2 regions of the Aurantimonas sp. C2-5-R2 genome follow, and region 1 is predicted to be linked to the other one. Evidence: riboswitches for the same ligand, from Rfam matches in the RefSeq annotation. Region 1 holds a riboswitch; the other holds the start of a gene.
What was found. Region 1 has a riboswitch for thiamine pyrophosphate ahead of thiB (thiamine ABC transporter substrate binding subunit). Riboswitches for the same ligand answer to the same signal wherever they lie in the genome.
Positions count from the first base shown of each region.

Region 1 (12,811 bases):
GCGGTCGCTCGACGCGCAGGACCGGCTGAACCGCATCAATGCGATCTATGCCGGTGTCTCCCGCACGCTTCGCATCGGATTGCAGATCGCCATCCTCGGCTATGGCGGCTATCTGGTGCTGGCTGGCGAAATGACCGCCGGGATGATCTTCGCCTCCTCGCTGATTTCCGGTCGCGGACTCCAGCCGATCGACCAGGTCATCGCCGGGTGGAAGCCCGCCGTCGATGCGCGCAAGGCCTGGGGCCGGCTAAGCGTGCTGCTCGCCGTGCTTGGAACCAAGCCCGCCGCGACCGATCTGCCCGATCCCGTCGGGCGCCTGTCGCTCGAGAATGTCGTCGTGTTTCCGCCCAATGCACCGAACGCCGACCCGTTGCTCAAACGGATCTCGGCCGAGATTCCGGCCGGCGACTGCGTCGTGGTGGTTGGTCCCTCGGGCGCCGGCAAATCGACGCTCATGCGCGCCATCGTCGGGGGCATCGATATCCGTTCGGGCGCCATTCGTGTCGATGGGGCCGATATCCGCAACTGGGACAGGGAGAATCTCGGACGCCATGTCGGTTATCTGGCCCAGGACGTTGAGCTCCTACCGGGGACGATCGCGCAAAACATCGCCAGATTCGATCCCGACGCGCATGATGAGGCAATCATCGATGCGGCGAGGAAAGCCGAGGTTCACGACCTGATCCAGCGATTGCCGAAGGGCTATGACACGATCATCGGGCCGGCGGGACAGCAATTATCCGGCGGACAACGCCAGCGCGTCGGCCTGGCCCGGGCATTTTATGGATCGCCGAAGCTGCTCGTTCTCGACGAGCCCAACGCCAATCTCGACACCGAAGGCGAGATGGCGCTGGACAAGGCGCTTGCATCGGCCCGCGAGGCGAAGGTGACGGTGCTCCTGGTCACACAGCGCCGGCCGATTGCCGAACGGGCCGACAAGATCATGATCCTGCGCGACGGGGCCGTGCAGGATTTCGGGCCGCGACAAGAGGTGTTCGCGCGCCAGGTCCAGAAGGCGAAGGCGGCCCAAGAGGCCGCGCGCGCGGCTTCCAACGATCGGGCGGAAGCCTCGCCGGCATCGTTCCCGGTCGTCACCGGGCGTTTTCCGGCCGTGGTCGCCGGCGGGCGGAACCCCGAGACGGCTGACAGCTGACCGGCGGCTTGATGGCGCGGTCGCCGACAATGGAGCGGATACCCATGACGAAGAACGGCGACGGCTGGGCTAGCGACGTCAAGACCGGAATACGCCTGATCACCGTGACGGGAGTCGCGCTCTCGGCGATCTTCCTGTTGGGCTTCGGGGCCTGGGCCGCACTGGCGCCGCTGGCGAGCGCCGCGGTCGCGCCGGGGGTGGTCGCGGCGGCCGGCAAGAACCAGGGGGTCCAGCATCTGGAAGGTGGGATCGTACGGAGCATCCTCGTGCGCGAGGGCGAGCGCATCAAGGCGGGACAAGCGCTGTTCGCCCTGGATCCGACAGCTCCCAAAGCGCAACGCAATCGTCTGCAGAAACAGATGGTTGGCCTGGAGGCGCGGACCGAGCGGCTGACCTCCGAGCGCGACGGCCTGGAGATGTTGTCGTTTCCGCCGGTGTTGCGCCAGTTGGCCGGGACAGAAGGCATCGGCGATCTTCTCATCGAGCAGGAACGCGAGTTCACCGCCCGATTGGACCGTCACCGCCAGGAACAGGTGATCATGGGCCAGCGTGTCCAGGCCCTCCGCGAGCAGATCGAGGGGATGACCGCGCAGCAGACGGCGATCGAGCGCCAACTCGAAGTCGTTCGGGAGGAAGTGTCGCGCAAGCGCACGCTGCTGGACAAGGGCCTGACCAATCGCTCGGAATATACCGCGCTGCTTCGCAGCGAGGCAGATCTGGTCGGTCAGGTAGGGCAGGGTGTTTCCAGCATTCTGGCGGCGAAAATCCAGATCGTCGAAGCGCAGGCGCAGCTGGCGCGGCTCGAAACGCAGCGCGTCGAGACCGCGGTGACGCAGCTCAATGAAATCCGGGCGCAGGTCTCCGATACCGAAGAACAGCTGCGGTCGGCCGAGGATGTGCTCGATCGCATCATCGTTCGTTCGCCGAGCGATGGGATCATCATCAAGATGAGCGTGAATGCCTCCGGCAGCGTAGTGGGGCCTGGCGATCAGCTCCTCGAACTCCTGCCGACCGGCGAAGATCTCCTCATCGAGGCTCGGGTCTCGCCGCAGGATGTCGACGTCATCTCGCTCGGACAAAGGGCCCGGCTGCGGTTCAGCGCGCTCAATACGCGCACCACGCCGACCGTGGAGGCGAAGGTCACCTATCTTTCCGCCGACCGGCTGATCGACCAGACCACCCGGCAACCCTACTACACCGCCCGGCTCAGCATGATCGACGACCTGCCACCCGAAATCAGCCGCGACCAGATTTATCCGGGCATGCCGGTGGAGGCCTATATCGCGACCGGCGAGCGCACCTTCCTGGAATATCTCGCCAAGCCCATCACCGACAGTTTCTCAAGGGCCTTCCGGGAGGATTGAACCGCTCGGCATCGCCTCACCGCACCGTGGGGTCGGCCTGGGCGATCAGCATCGCTGAGCCCTCCTGCAACCCGACGACGATCTCGCCGAGCGCCTCGTTCGATTGGGTCAGGATCGAATGGAACGGCACGTCGACATCGGCCAGCGGCCATTTCGCGCCCACGACTGTCAGTCCCGACAGATCCGAGAATTTCAGGATCGAGAATTGCGCGCCGGGGGTCAGATCGAAGCGGCGCGGCTCCGGGGACAGCGGCCAACCATGCTCACGGCCGTCGAACAGCTCGACATCGAGGCCGCGCGCGGCAAAGCGCAGCGCCAGGATGAGATGGGCGAAGGCATGGTCGCTGCGTGGACCGCCGAGCGCGCCGACAAGCAGCAGCCGGCTCGCGCCCCGAGCGACCGCCGCGTCGATGGCGAGTTCGCCGTCGGTCTGGTCCTTGTCGCTCGGAAAGGTCTCGCGGGGAATGTCGGAGAATTCGCCGGCCGCAATCGCCGGGCTGGAATCGAAATCGCCGACCCACAGTTCCGGTGTGAGCCCCAACGCCGTGGCATGGCGAATTCCGTCGTCGGCGGCGATCACCCGCGTGCCGGATACTGCATTAACAAGGGCGGGTGTCGGATCGACGCGGCCGGCAAGAAGGATCGTGAAGCGCATGGCGCCGTGATCTAGCGCGTGGAAGCGGCGAAGGGGAGGGGAAAAACGTGTCCATCCGTTCGAAGCAGTGGCCGTTGCACCGGTTGCCCTTGCCGGTGGCAGAGCTTGCCGCTAAATCTTCGGCAGCTCACACGGGGTGCCTTCGGGCTGAGAGGCGTCGCGCCAACCCGTCGAACCTGATCCGGATCGTACCGGCGGAGGGATTGCGGGCGTTCGCGAGGCCCTCGCGGCGCGGCTCTTCCGACGTCGCGGCATCGAAAGGCCCCGCCATGACTCCCATCCGTTCGCAACTTTTGTCTGGCGCCGCTGTCCTCGCCGCGCTGTCCACTTTCGTGACTCCCGCCGTGGCGCAGGACGCCAAGCCGACGCTCACCATCTATACCTATGAAAGCTTCACGCCCGAATGGGGTCCGGGGCCTAAGATCGAGGCGGCGTTCGAGGCCGTCTGCGATTGCGACCTGAAGTTCGTCGGCCTGGAGGATGGGGTCGCGATCCTCAACCGGCTGAAGCTGGAGGGCGAGACGAGCGACGCCGACATCGCTCTCGGGCTGACCTCCGACCTCATTCCCGAAGCCAAGGCGACGGGCCTGTTCGCCGACAGCGGCGTCGATCTGTCCAAGCTGACGGTGCCGACGGGCTTTTCCGATCCGGTCTTCGTGCCCTACGACTATTCCTATCTCGCCGTCGTCTACGACACCGAGGCTATCGACAATCCGCCGAAGAGCCTCGACGACCTCGTGTCCGGCGATTCCGAGCAGAAGATCGCCATCGAGGACGCGCGGACCTCGACCCCGGGCCTCGGCCTGCTTTTATGGATGAAAGCGGTCTATGGCGAGGAGGCGAAAGCCAAATGGGCAAAGCTCTCCGACCGCATTCTGACTGTCACGCCCGGCTGGAGCGAGGCCTATGGCCTGTTCACCAATGGCGAGGTGCCGCTGGTGCTGAGCTATACGACATCGCCGGCCTATCACATGGTCGAGGAAGGCTCCGAGCGCTATCAGGCCGCGGCCTTTTCGGAAGGCCAGTATCTCCAGATCGAGGTCGCGGGCCTGCTCAAGAACGCCGATCAGCCGGATCTGGCGCGCCAATTCCTAAAATTCATGCTGACCCCCGAAATCCAGTCGATCATTCCGACCACCAACTGGACGCTGCCGGTGATCGACGGCATCGAAATGCCGGAGGCGTTCGACCGGTTGGTCAAGGTGGAGACGCCGCTGTTCATCGATCCCGAGACGGTTGCGGCGAACCGCAAGGCCTGGACGCAGGAATGGCTCGAGGCGATCGGCCGCTGATGCGCCTGGGCGTCCGCGGTGGACGGCGCGGCGGGGCTCGCGCGCGCGCGCGGCCATGACCGGCGCCACCGACCGGACCCTTCGCATCGGCCTCGGCTTTGCCGCCGCCGCGGTCCTGATCGTCTTTCTCGGCGGCGCTTTCGTGTTCCTGCTCGCGGCGACGGGTGCCGTGCCCGATCTGCCGGCGCTCTTCGCCGACCGCTATATCCGGGGCGTCGTGCTCTTCACCCTGGAGCAGGCGGCGCTGTCGACGCTCTTGTCACTTGCCGGCGCTGTGCCCCTGGCCGTCGCGCTCCACCGCGCCCGTTTTCCCGGACACCGGGCGGTGCTGCGGCTGTTCCTCTTGCCGCAAGCGCTGCCGGTTCTCGTCGGGGCGCTGGCCATCATCACGATCTGGGGCCGCAACGGCGTGCTGTCCGGCGCCTTCGCCGCGATCGGGCTGCCGCGCCTCGACGTCTATGGCCTGGCCGGCATCTTGATCGCCCATGTCTTCTTCAACCTGCCGCTGGCCGCCCGGCTGATGGTGGCGGCGCTGGATCGTGTGCCGGCCGAAAGCTGGAAGCTCGCCGGGCAATTGTCTCTCACGCCGCTCGCCACCTTCCGGCTGCTCGAATGGCCGGCGATCCGCGCCAGCCTTCCGGCGGCGGCGAGCCTCGTCTTCATGCTCTGCGTGACGAGTTTCACGCTCGTCCTCGTCCTCGGCGGCGGACCCCGCGCGACGACGCTGGAAGTCGCGATCTATCAGGCGCTTCGCTATGAGTTCGACCCCGGTCGGGCGATCGCGCTGTCGCTCCTGCAAATCGCTCTGACCGCCATCATCCTGTGGTTCGCGACCCGGCTCGGCGGTGATGTCGCGGCCGGGTTCGGCCTCGGCGGCCGGGCGCTGCGCTACGACCGGCCGAGCCGGGCGAGGGCGGCGATGGATGCCGCGATCCTGTCGCTCGGAGTAGCCTTCGTCCTGTCGCCCTTCGTCGCGGTTCTGGTGCGCGGATTGCAGGCGGACCTCGTCTCGCTCGCCGTCGATCCAGCGGTCCGGCGCGCGGCGCTGACCAGCCTGGCGATCGCCCTTGCCGCGGCATCGCTGGCGCTTCTCGTCTCGGTCCTGGTGATCCTCGCCCTCGAAGCCTTGCGCGGCGCGCCGTCCGGGGCTCGTCGTGGGCGAGACACGGCGCGCAAGGGGCTGGAGACGGCCGCCAGCCTCGTTCTCGTGGTGCCGCCGATCGTCGTCGGAGCCGGCTGGTTTCTGGCGTTGCGTCAGGTCACCGACGTCTTCGCCGCCGCGCCTTATGTCGTCGTCGCCACCAACGCCGCCATGGCCGTGCCGTTCATCGTGCGGATCGTCGGGCCGGCGCTGGCCGCTGCCAATCAGGCGACCGGGCGACTGGCGGCCAGTCTGGGGCTCGCCGGCCTGTCGCGGCTGCGCTTCGTCGACTGGCCGGCCATGCGCCCCGCGCTCGGCCTCGCCTTCGCCTTCGCGCTGGCGATTTCGCTCGGCGATCTCGGCGCGATCGCCCTGTTCGGCAACCAGGACCTCGTCACGCTGCCCTATCTGCTGTTGCAGCGCATGGGGAGCTATCGCACCAGCGACGCGGCCGGTCTGGCGCTGATTCTCGGTATTTTGTGCCTCGGCCTGATGGTGCTGGCCGAGCGCGGGCTGGCAGGCGCGGGAGAAAAGCGATGAGCGAGGTGCTGGCCTTATCCTTCGAAGACGTTCGCCTGGCCTATGAGGGCAGCGACATGCGGTTCGATCTCAAGGTGATCGAGGGCGAATGGCTGGCGGTGATCGGGCCGAGCGGCGCGGGAAAGTCGACGCTGCTCGATCTGGCGGCCGGTTTCGCGACGCCCGATTCGGGACGGGTCGTCATCGCTGGCGCCGACATGAGCGGGGTCGCCCCCGCCGAGCGGCCGCTCAGCATCGTTTTCCAGGAAAACAATTTGTTTCCCCATCTCGATGTTTTTCGCAACGTCGCGCTCGGCATCGCCCCGAATCTTCGCCTGTCCGGCGACGACCGGCGCCGCGTCTTGGAGGCGCTGGAGGCCGTCGGCCTTGCGGGTTTCGAGGCCCGTCGTCCCGCCACGATGTCCGGCGGCGAACGCCAGCGCGTCGCGCTCGCTCGCGCTTTCCTCCGCGATCGTCCGCTGCTGCTGCTCGACGAGCCCTTTGCGGCGCTGGGGCCGGCGTTGCGCAAGGAAATGCTGGGGATGCTGAAGACGCTTCGCGCGGAACGCGCGCTGCGTCCGATGACCGTGGTGATGGTGACCCATCATCCGGACGACGCGGCCGACCACGCCGATCGCGTCGCATTCCTCGATCGAGGCGTGGTGCTCGCGGTGGGGCCGACGCGCGCGATCCTGTCGGGCCGGACCGATCCGCGTGTCGCTCGCTATCTCGGCACAAAGGTTTCTGATTCATGACGCATTTCCGGCGAATTTGCTTGTTAGCCGGGAAGGCATCCATGATGAGGGGGCGCGCCGCGGATTTGCGACGTCGTGTTGCGGATCGATCCTTCCGCGGAGCGTGGCGTTTCGGCTAAGGGTCTTGTGCGAACAGGGCAGAGCTGAATTTCTGCGGCATATTGGCGGGGGCGGTGATCGCACCGATGGAAATGATGTCCGGGGTCTGGTCCGCAAGGCGTGTGACACGCGCGGCGCTTCGCGGCGCGGCGCTGGCCGCGCTTTTGGCGGTTGGTGCGTGTACGTCGTTGGAGGCGAGCCTGGACGGTCTGGCCGGTGATGTCGGTCGTGACGCCAAGTCCGGCTATGTGGCGACGCGCCAGCCGATCACCTTCGAAAACATCCAGCAGGGCGACCCGCAGTCGGTCATCGGACGGGCGCAGCATCCGAAGATTCTGGCGGCGTATGGTGGCGCCTATTCCGACCCGAAACTCGAACGGACGCTGGCGACGGTCGTCGGCAAGCTTCAGGCGGTCACGGAGGATCCGAACCGCGCCTATCGAATCACCGTTCTGAATTCTCCGAACGTCAACGCCTTCGCGCTGCCGGGCGGCTACGTCTATGTGACCCGCGGTCTGCTGGCGCTGGCCAACGATTCCGCCGAGGTCGCGGCAGTGATCGGTCACGAGATGGGTCATGTCACCGCCAATCACGGCATCGAGCGCCAGCAGCGCGAGCAGGCAGCCGAGATCGCCAGCCGCGTCGTGAACGAAGTTCTGGCCAGCGAGCCGGCCGGGGAGATCGCACTCGCCCGCAATCGGCTGAATCTCGCTCAGTTCTCTCGCAAGCAGGAATTGCAGGCCGATGTGCTCGGGATCCGCCACGTCGCCCGCGCCGGGTACGACCCGTTTGCGGCTTCGCGCTTCCTGGGTGCGATGGATTCCTATTCCAAGATCCGGAATGCCTTTCAGGCAAACGATCCCAATCTCGATTTTCTCGCCTCGCATCCGTCGGCACCGCAACGCATCGACCTCGCCGCGCGTCACGCGCGCCAATATGGCCCGTCCGGTACCGGCGCGACCGACCGCGACCGGTATCTGTCGGGCATCGACGGGATGCTGTTCGGGGACTCCGCCGCCGAAGGTTACGTGCGCGAGCGGCGTTTCTATCATCCCGGCCTCGGCATCACCTTCGAGGTTCCCGATGGCTTTCTTATCGACAATACCGCCGAAGCCGTTATGGCGACGGGGCCGGGCGACACCGCGATTCGGTTCGATGGTGTGGCCCTGCCGGCAACCACCAGCCTCGTTGATTACGTCAACAGCGGCTGGATCGGCGGACTTGATCCATCGACCATCCGCAAACGGCGGATCGGCAACTTGGACGCGGTTTCGGCGCGGGCGCGCGGGGGCGAGTACGCCTTCGAGGTGACGATCATCCGCGTGGGCGGCCAGGTCTATCGGTTCCTGACGGCCGTCCAGGCCGCGTCCGCGGCTTCCGTCGGCACCGTCGCCGATCGTGTCGCCAGTTCCTTTCGTCTGCTCAGCGCCTCGGAAAAGGCCGCGCTCAAGCCCCTGCGAATCCGGATCGTGACGGCTGCGGCGGGAGACACGGCCGAAAGGTTGGCGACTCGCATGGTCGGCGTCGACCGCAAATCGCAGATGTTCCGTCTTTTGAACGGCCTTGAGGGCCGGGAAGAGGTCCGCGCGGGAGGGCGCTACAAGATCGTCACGGAATAGTGTCGGAGGCGACGGCGTAGCCATGAAGCCCTTGGCGTCGCGTCGGCCATGTTGCGCGAACGCACTTTGAAGGCGCCATCGGCCGATTGACTTTTGCCCCCCACCCTTCCTATAAGCGCCCACACGAGTGGGCAGCGTTCCGCGCGACGGGTTGTTGCGCGCTTTCCTCCTGCTCCGTACCCAGATTTCGGAACACATGAAGGGTCCGCGCATCCGAGCGCGGGATTGATACGATGAAACGTACCTATCAGCCGTCCCGGCTCGTCCGTAAACGCCGTCATGGCTTCCGCTCGCGCATGGCGACCAATGGTGGCCAGAAGGTCATCGCGGCGCGTCGCGCCAAGGGCCGCAAGCGGCTCTCGGCCTAGTTGCGTCGCGGCCGCCGGACGATCTCCGATGGCCGTCGGCAAGATGAGAAATCGCGCGGAATTTCTGGCCGCGCGCAAGGGCCGTCGCTTGAACGGCCCGTTTTTCTTTGTCGAAGCCCTTGATCGGGGCGATGGCGAGGCTCCCCGCGTCGGTCTGACAGTGACCAAGAAGGTCGGCAACGCCGTCGTGCGCAATCGAATCCGCCGCCGGCTGCGCGAGGCGATCCGCCTTGACGCCGAGGCTGACATGGCGCCCGGCATCGATTATGTGATCGTCGCGCGGCGCGAGGTGCTGGCCATGCCCTTCGCCACCCTGAAGGACGAACTGTCCCGACGGTTTGCGCGTGCGAAGCGGCCGGATCGCGATCCGACCATAGTGAAGCGGCGTCCGCCAGGGCGTCCATCGGGGTCTGATTGATGGAAAACAACCGCAACTTTCTGATCGCCATGGCGCTGTCCATCGCGGTTCTCGTCGGCTGGCAGTTTCTGGTGGTCAGCCCGCGTATGGACGCGCAGAGGCAAGCGACAGAAACGGTTCAGAACGACGGTTCGTTGCAGACCCCGCAGACGCCGGCGGGTACCCCCCAGGAGAATGTCGTCGCGCCGGCGGGGCGCGAGAGCGTCGTGCCGAGTGAGGGTTCCGTTGCGGCGGTTCCGGCGACCCGCGAAGAAGCCGTCGCCTCCGGTGCGCGCATCCCGATCGACACGCCGGCGCTGTCGGGCTCGATCAACCTGACCGGCGCCCGCCTCGACGACCTGCGGCTCAAGAATTACCATGAGACCGTCAAGGATACCTCGCCGACGATCGTGCTGCTGTCGCCCGAGAACCTGCCGACCGGCTATTTCGCCGAATTTGGCTATATCGGGCAGAATGCCGGCGATCTGCCCGGTCCAACGACGAATTGGCAGGCCGAGGGCAACCAGACCCTGACGCCGGAAACGCCGGTGACGCTGACCACGACGAACGGCGCGGGCGTGACCTTCTCGCGGCAGATTTCCGTCGATGAAAATTTCATGTTCACCGTCGAAGACACGGTGCGCAACGACGGCGCGCAGCCAGTTACCCTGTCGTCCTACGGGCGTGTCACCCGCTACTCCAAGCCGGAGGTGGCCTCCGTCTACGTCCTGTTCGAGGGGCTGCTCGGGGTGTTTGGCGAGGACGGGCTCTCCGAAGTCAAATATTCCGCGATCGAGGACGACCTGCGCTACGTGCCGCCGAAGGTCGCCAGCGGCTGGCTCGGCATTACCGATAAATACTGGGCGACGACGCTGATCCCGCAGGCCGGGCAGCCCTTCCAGTCGCGCTTCCTCTATCTGACCGGCAACCGGCCGCGCTACCAGACCGAATATGTTGCCGATCCGATGACACTGGCTCCGGGCGCTACCGCTACCGCGACCAACCGCACCTTCGCCGGCGCGAAGGTCGTCGACGTCATCGACAGCTACGAGGACACGCTCGACATCCGCCAGTTCGGCCAGTTGATCGACTGGGGCTGGTTCTATTTCATCACCCGTCCGATGTTCCACGCGCTGGACTGGTTCTATCGCTTCATCGGCAATTTCGGCCTGGCCATCCTGGCGGTTACCGTCGTCCTCAAGCTGATCTTCTTCCCGCTCGCCAACAAGTCGTACAAATCCATGGCGCGCATGAAGAACATGCAACCCAAGATCACCGAGCTGCGCGAACGCTTCAAGGACGACAAGCAGAAGCAGCAGCAGGAGATGATGCGGATCTACAAGGAGGAGAAGATCAATCCGGCGGCCGGCTGCTGGCCGATCCTGATCCAGATTCCGGTCTTTTTCGCCCTCTACAAGGTCCTCTATGTGACCATCGAAATGCGGCATGCGCCGTTTTTCGGCTGGATCCAGGATCTCGCCGCGCCCGATCCAACCAGCATCTTCAATCTCTTCGGCCTGGTTCCGGTCGATCTGCCGAGCTTCTTGTTGGTCGGCGTCTGGCCGATCCTGATGGGCATCACGATGTTCATCCAGATGCGGCTCAACCCGACGCCGCCGGACCCCACCCAGCAGATGATCTTCACCTGGATGCCAGTGATCTTCACCTTCATGCTGGCCTCGTTCCCGGCCGGCCTCGTCATCTACTGGACATGGAACAACTTCCTGTCGATCATCCAGCAGAGCGTGATCATGAAGCGCAACGGTACCAAGATCGAGCTGTGGGACAATCTGCGCGGCCTGTTCCGGCGACGGGAAAAACCGTCCCAGAGCTGAGCCGACACCGACGGATAGAGGCGAAGGGCCGACGATGCATGGACCCGATCCGGACGATCCTCACCCGGTGGAAGGGCATCCACGGGTTGGTTTCCTGAAACCGATCGTCGACCATCCGCAGATCGAAATCGGCGCATACACCTATTACGACGACCCGGCGGGACCGGAACACTTCGTCGAGCGCTGCGTCGGTCATCTCTATCCGTTTCTCGGGGATCGCCTTGTGATTGGGCGCTTCTGCGCCATCGCGGCCGCTGTGTCCTTCGTCATGAACGGTGCGAACCACGCGATGACCGGTATCTCGACCTATCCCTTCAATATCTTCGGCCATGGCTGGGAAGAGGGGTTCGATTTCGCGACCATCCTCGCCGGCATGAAGGGCGACACGATCATCGGCAACGATGTCTGGATCGGCGAGGGCGCGACGATCATGCCGGGTGTGACGATCGGCGATGGTGCGATCGTTGCCGCACGGTCGGTCGTGACCGGGGACGTGCCGGCCTATGGCATCGTCGGTGGCAACCCGGCTCGGGTCATCCGGTTGCGGTTTTGCGAGCCGTCTATCGCGCGGCTGCTGCGGCTTGCCTGGTGGGATTGGCCGATCGACAAGATCACCTGCAATCTCGGTGCGATCCGGGGTGGCGATATCGATGAGCTTGAGAAGGCGCAATGACCATGGCTGACGAAACCGACAAGGCCGAGACACTTCCGGAAGCGGCGGACCCGCGCTTCTTCGCGCGGCCCTGGATCTTCGTGCGCGGCGCCCCGGCGATGAAGTTCCTGCCGCCGGAAGGCCCGCCCGAGATCGCCTTCGCCGGCCGCTCCAACGTCGGCAAGTCGTCGCTGATCAACGCGCTGCTCGGCCGCAAGGGCTTGGCCAGAACCTCGAACACGCCCGGACGCACGCAGGAGTTGAATTTCTTCGTGCCGGACGGCTATGGCGGGGAGACGACGGAGCTGCCGCCGATCGCCCTGGTCGACATGCCCGGCTATGGCTACGCCAAGGCGCCGAAGGATCAGGTCGACGCCTGGACGCGGCTGGTGTTTTCCTATCTGCGCGGCCGGGTCAGCCTGAAGCGTGTCTTCCTGCTCATCGACGCGCGGCACGGGATCAAGCCCAACGACGCCGAAGTGATGGGCCTATTGGACAAGGCGGCCGTCTCCTACCAGATCGTCCTGACCAAGATCGACAAGATCAAGCCGCCGGCCGTTCCCAAGCTGGTCGAAGCGACTGCGGTCGCGATCGCCAAACGCCCGGCTGCGTTTCCGCGGATCCTATCGACATCGTCGGAAAAGGGCGTCGGGCTGGACGACCTCAAGGCCGAGATCCAGTCGCTGGCCGATTGAGCGTGAAAGCCCTCAGAACCTATGGATTGGTAGCGGGCGTGAAAGTGTTTTGCAGAGGGTCGGCTCATTCGTATTGAGGGTTCTGTCTGAATGTACATGCGGAAATTGCTTGGTACACTATCGCTGGCGGGTGCTATATCCGGGCTCTGGGATGAGATTGTCGGTTTTATATTCGATCAAATCCTGGACGGCACCGTCGTTTTTACGGATATGCCTGAGGTTTTTAAAAATCTCATTTCTATCGCTCTTCTTTTATTAGGTGTAATA
Region 1 is NZ_JAZHLJ010000076.1:204-13,014, reverse strand. Features, by position in the region: gene VQ044_RS20475 (type I secretion system permease/ATPase) at 1-1,153, shown strand, start outside; gene VQ044_RS20470 (HlyD family type I secretion periplasmic adaptor subunit) at 1,198-2,517, shown strand; gene VQ044_RS20465 (thiamine diphosphokinase) at 2,534-3,172, opposite strand; TPP riboswitch at 3,295-3,393, shown strand; gene thiB (thiamine ABC transporter substrate binding subunit) at 3,442-4,464, shown strand; gene thiP (thiamine/thiamine pyrophosphate ABC transporter permease) at 4,520-6,145, shown strand; gene thiQ (thiamine ABC transporter ATP-binding protein) at 6,142-6,879, shown strand; gene VQ044_RS20445 (M48 family metalloprotease) at 7,074-8,597, shown strand; gene rpmH (50S ribosomal protein L34) at 8,831-8,965, shown strand; gene rnpA (ribonuclease P protein component) at 8,994-9,383, shown strand; gene yidC (membrane protein insertase YidC) at 9,383-11,197, shown strand; gene VQ044_RS20425 (CatB-related O-acetyltransferase) at 11,232-11,870, shown strand; gene yihA (ribosome biogenesis GTP-binding protein YihA/YsxC) at 11,873-12,544, shown strand; gene VQ044_RS20415 (hypothetical protein) at 12,635-12,811, shown strand, end outside.

Region 2 (5,406 bases), on a different contig from region 1:
GCAGCCGTGCGCTCGCGATCATGATGCCGCTTGGCAGCGCCCGGAAGATCTTGATCGCGACCAAGCTGATCGACTTTCGGCGCGGGATCAACGGTCTGACGGCGATGGTTGCGCAAGCGCTTCTGGAAGATCCCTATTGTGGCGATATCTTCGTCTTTCGGGCGAAGCGATCGGACAGATTGAAGATTCTGGTCTGGGACGCCAGACCACGGCATCGAAAAATCCGCGCGACGCACGCACCATGATCGTCGTCCTGCGCTGCCGCGGATTACCGAGATCATCACCAACAATGCTGCCGCGATCGTCGTAACGCCCATCGCGATCAGCCTTTTCTTGGCGCTCGGGCTCGATCCCAGGGCTGCCGTCGTCGCGGTGATGTTCGGCGCCTCCGCATGCTTCGCCACACCGATCGGCTACCAGACCAACACGCTGGTCTATGCCGCCGGCAACTACCGCTTTATGGACTTCGTCAAGATCGGTGCGCCAATGAACTTCATCGTCGGCTTCGCGACCTGCGTGGCGATTTACTTCTATTACGGGTCGTAAGCCATGCTCATTCATGCTGAGCTCGGTGATAGCCGCTGATGGGTGTCTGCGAGCGGGTTCAGGTGCGATTCAATCGGACGATACGGACTATCCGTTTGGATTTGGCCGATCCCGCCGATTCTATGACGTTGATTCGATACAAATGACGGAAGTCTTCATCCGCTCAAAGCCATATTGCCGAGAGCGCTCCGTCAGCGGACATGTCCACCGCCAAGACGAGCGTTGCCGCGAGGGCGAGCGCAAACACGGCATCCCCGGCGGAAAAACCCGGCACGTCGATCATCGTTCTTGACCGGTCGGGCGAAAAGCCGCGCGCTTCCATGGCGATGGCGGTGCGCCCGGCGCGGCGAATGGCGTAGGCAATCAACGGAATGATCAGATGGGCGATTTCAGCCGGCGAAGCGAGACGTTTGAGCTCTTGCCCCTTCCGCATGGCGTTGGCGAGGCGGACCTGTCGCGCTTTCAAAGCAAGGTCCGGCACGATCTGCATCGCCGCAAACAGCGCGTACGCAATCCTCGGCGGCAGCCCGAGATAGGCGGCCGACGCGCGCACGAAGCCGCCCGGATCGATCGTCAACGCGAAGAAGACCGAAATCATGCCACCCGCGATCGCCCGCAGGAAGAGGACGAAGCCCGCCAGGATGGCGTCCGATGCCGCGAGATCGTGGGAGAAAACGGCCAGCGCCTCGGTGTTGTCCTGTCGAAAGAGGACATTGGTGGTGAAGAAGCCGAAGCCGAACAGGGCAAACGGGACCATCAAGACCATAAGCAGCAGCGGCGAGGTCCGGTTGACGATGAGAAGCATCCCAGCAAACAGCACGATAGCGAAGAGTTGGAAGCCGATCTCGAAGACGAGCGTCGTCGCGACGATCCAGACGAGGCAGACGCCGAGCATGGTTAGTGGATTGAGGCGTCTCAACATGACGGTCGGTCTTCCAGCCAGCGCAGGGCCGGCGCCGCCGCCGGCTCCGCGAGGCCGTGTTCGGCCAAGAGCCGTGTGTCGAGGAGAAGGTCTTTCGCCGTACCCCCGCGCGACCACGCCGCCTCCGCCCAGAATGACCGCGCGGTCGGCGACCCGCAGCGCGAAGTCCAAATCATGGGTGATGACGACAAGCGCCCGCCCTTTGTTCCGCAGAGCCTCGATGCGCCGGGCAAGCTCCGCGGCGCCGGTCGCGTCCAGCCCCGCCGTCGGCTCGTCGAGGACGATCAGTCGCCAGCGGTCGGCGGCGTCGATCGCCGCCAGCGACAGCCGGCGCTTTTCTCCTTCCGACAGCGTGAATGGATGGCGCGTTTGCAGCGCGGTCAATCCATAATCGCGAAGCGCCGCGGCGACGCGCTCCGACCGCTCGCCGCCGGCAAGGCGCCGCGGCAGCATCGCGGCGATCTCGTCGCGGACCGAGCCGGTGGCGAATTGGTCTTCGGGAGATTGCAGCGCGATCGCGCCGGGCGCGCCGTGCCGGCGGCCGCGCTTGAGGCGTAAAAGTCCGGCAAGGCTGGCGCCGAGCGTCGACTTGCCGGCACCGTTTCTGCCCAGGAGCCCGACGATTTCCCCGGCGCGGACGGACAGATCGACGTCCTTCAGGACAACGGGGCCGAGGAAGGGCGCGCAATCGGCATTCTCGAGGCTCGCGACCGGTGGCCCGGACGGGTTGACGCGGTTCCCGTCCGGCAGACGGTCGGCAACGAAGGTGGAGACGGCCGCGCGAGCCCGATCGTGTCCGGGCGCGCCCGGACCATCGCGCGGCAGTTGCGCGAGCGCTTCCGTCACGGTCAAGGGCGGTTTCGCCAGCACGACGTCCTCGGCGATCAAATGAGCGTCGAGATCGCTCGCCGCCGGCCGCCAGACGCCCTCGGCGACGAGGGCGGAATGATGGTTGCGGAAGAGCTGACGTGGACTTGCGGCGGCCATGACATGGCCGCGCCGGTCGAGGACCACGACGCGGTCGATCGTCTCGATCAGCCCGTCCAGCCGGTGGTCGACGATGAGGCAGGTGCGGCCGGTCTCGGCGAGAAGGGCGCGCAACCGATCCGCGGCCTCGCGTGACAGATGGGCCGTCGGCTCGTCGGCCAAGAGGATCGGTGCGTCCTGGGCGAGGATTGCGGCGAGCGCGACGAGCTGGCGCTCGCCCCCCGACATCGCCAGCGAGCGTCGGTCGCGCCACTCCCACGGCAAACCGAGCCGGGTCATCAGCGCCAAGACGCGTCGCTCGATCTGGGACGGTGGCACGGCCTGATTTTCGAGCGCGAAAGCGATCTCGTCCTTGACGCTCATGCCGCATAAGACTTGATCGGCGTCCTGGAAGTACTGCGCTACGCATTTCGACCAGGCCGCCGGCAAGCGGCGCTCGGTGTTTTCGCCGAAGATCGCGGTCTTGCCGTCGATCCTGGCCGGCACGCTCGTTGGGATAAGCCCGGTCAGAGCGAGAAGCAGCGACGACTTGCCGGACCCCGAGGGCCCCAAAAGGAGAACGCGCTCGCCACGCGAGACGGCGAAATCGACCGGTCCGACGGCGGGTGCCGGCGCGTAGGGGAAGGTGATCGCCGTGCGCCGCCACGCTGCCGCCGGCGGCAGCGATACCTCGTTAGGCAAGCGCTGCCCGCCGTTCATCGTCGATCTTCAGACCGTGCAGCACGCCGGTCCTGTAGAGCGCCTCCACGACATAATAGCCGAGAAGCCCGCCGAGCAGCGCCCCGGAGAGGCACCGAATGACGAACATGACGACGATGAGGCCGGGGGCGAGAGCCGCGTAGTCGAAGCGAATCCAAGTGTAGACGAAGCTGAACACCGCCGCGCCGATGCCGGCCGCCATCAGGACGGGCAGAGAATAGTTGCGCCAGCGGGTCAGCGCGAAGACGAGTTCGGCACCGGCGCCCTGCACCATCCCGGTCACGATCAGGAGCAGGCCGGCCGGGCTGCCGAGCAGGACCTGCACCGCGGCCGCCAGCACTTCCGCGCCGAAGGCCACGCCCGGCTTGCGGATGATTGCGGCCGCCACTATCGAGGCGATGAACCAAAACCCCATGAAGACATCCATGGAGATCGCGCCGAACACGGCCTGTGCGATGAGCCACAACTGCACCCAGCCGAGATAAAGCACCGCGAAGACGGCGCCGAGCACGGCGACGATCAGCGTTTCGCGCAGGGTCCAAGCGGATGGCATGGCAAAGCTCCTGTGGTTGAAGGTCAGGCGTTGGAAGGGCTGTTGGCCGAGACGGTCACGTCGAGGGCGACGTGGGCCTCGGCCGGCGCGAAGCGCAGGAACGCTTCTGACAGCGCCGCGAAGACCGGCCCGGCATCGCCCGAAAGTTTGGTGCAAAAGTTCTTCGAGCGGTCGAAGACCCCGGACGTCTTCAGGAAATCGATACAGGCGTAGATCTCGTCCATGTGGTAGGCGGCGCCGAGCGGATAGTAGGAGAACTGCGCCGAAACGGCTTGGGTTGTCGGGGCGGCCGCGGCGACGGCCGAGACGGCGCCGCGGACGCGCTCTTCCAGATCGCCGTGCGGCTGGAGATCGGCGGTCGGCGTGCAGAGCCCATCGTCCGGCTCGCCGGGGCAGCCGCGCGAGACGGTCGCGGACAGGACGGTGTGGGTTCCGGTCTTCGCGGCGGCGACGAAGAGGTCGCGCATGGCGGCGAACAGCTCTTCGGGCGGGCCGACGATCAGCGTCGAAATGTCGTCCGTCTCGATGCGGAAGCGCTCGCGATAGGGATCGAGCGCGCTCAAGGAGCCGAGAATGACGGAGACAAATCCGTCCGTCATCGGATAAAGGGAAATCTGTGCGCCGGAAAACATCGCTCGCCTCGCTCCGCTGGCATTACCCAGATCAGCTTGAGGGTTCGAAGGCCTGCCGCCTTCCTCTCAGCCCCAGCGTCGCGGAGCACCCCTGTCACGGGTGACTGTTACAGCTTCGATATCTTCGATGCAATCTTTCCGCCTCGGCGCGCGCCACCTCTGCGGAAACGAGGCTGTCCGGGAAGAAATAACTCGGTGTTCGATCCGCGAATTGTCGAATGCGGGGCCCTACCGCCGCAATCCTTCATCGAACCGCAAAGCCGTGCAACTGTCCCAGCTTTTGACGCTTTACGGGGTTGCCGGTGAAAGGATTTCGACGATCGTGGATTCCGTTTTAATTGATGTGTTCCGCAGCCATGGGCTCGGGCGTGAGGAAAGAGAGCAACACCAAGCCCTGCTCTCGACAGCGGTATCCGGCTGAAAACAGCATCCGAGGCACTTTCGTTACCGGCGGTCGTTGTTCCGCCAATATCTCGCTCGAAGCCGCGGCGCGATAATCCAGGCGATCGGTGCGGCGAGTACCAAGCTCAAAGCGACGACCAGCGGAATCAGATATTTCCATTGTTCCTGCAGGGCGGGAAACGAAAGCACGGTGATCGCGCCGACCCCAAATAAAACGGCGTTGACCATGCCGTAAATCAGCAAAGCAATACGCGTCTGGATACTCACTTTTCCTATTCTCCCCAGGCTTGCCGGTGATCACGAGCAATAGGATAGCCCGGCGCTGAAAATCCCGATTTGATCCACATCATCCAATCACGATGTTGATGTGAGCCTTGCGCATCAGATGTCGTCGTAATCGATGGCTATCTGACCGCATCGCACCCCGCCCGTCAGCTCCGATGACGCCCACCCAGGGGGGTGGTCGCGATCAGCGCATGTCGAGCGATCCTTCGCATGGCTGGGACGATGCCGAAGACTGGCAAAGGACTTCGAACGCGCCATCGCTTCCGCCCAGGCCTGGGTCTTCATCGCAAACATCCGCACACTCACCCGACGGCTCGCAAGACCTTGAAATTGCACCAGTCGTTTTGATTCAGACACTGAGCCGCGCGTGATCACCTCCA
Region 2 is NZ_JAZHLJ010000129.1:592-5,997, reverse strand. Features, by position in the region: gene tnpA (IS66-like element accessory protein TnpA) at 1-24, shown strand, start outside; partial or broken gene tnpB (IS66 family insertion sequence element accessory protein TnpB) at 21-200, shown strand; gene VQ044_RS23400 (hypothetical protein) at 334-546, shown strand; gene VQ044_RS23395 (ATP-binding cassette domain-containing protein) at 710-3,154, opposite strand; gene VQ044_RS23390 (ECF transporter S component) at 3,129-3,707, opposite strand; gene VQ044_RS23385 (YkoF family thiamine/hydroxymethylpyrimidine-binding protein) at 3,731-4,339, opposite strand; TPP riboswitch at 4,331-4,442, opposite strand; gene VQ044_RS23380 (hypothetical protein) at 4,467-4,760, shown strand; gene VQ044_RS23375 (hypothetical protein) at 4,784-5,008, opposite strand; partial or broken gene VQ044_RS23370 (IS5/IS1182 family transposase) at 5,220-5,354, shown strand.
Region 2: another riboswitch for thiamine pyrophosphate. It lies ahead of VQ044_RS23385 (YkoF family thiamine/hydroxymethylpyrimidine-binding protein); the one in region 1 lies ahead of thiB (thiamine ABC transporter substrate binding subunit).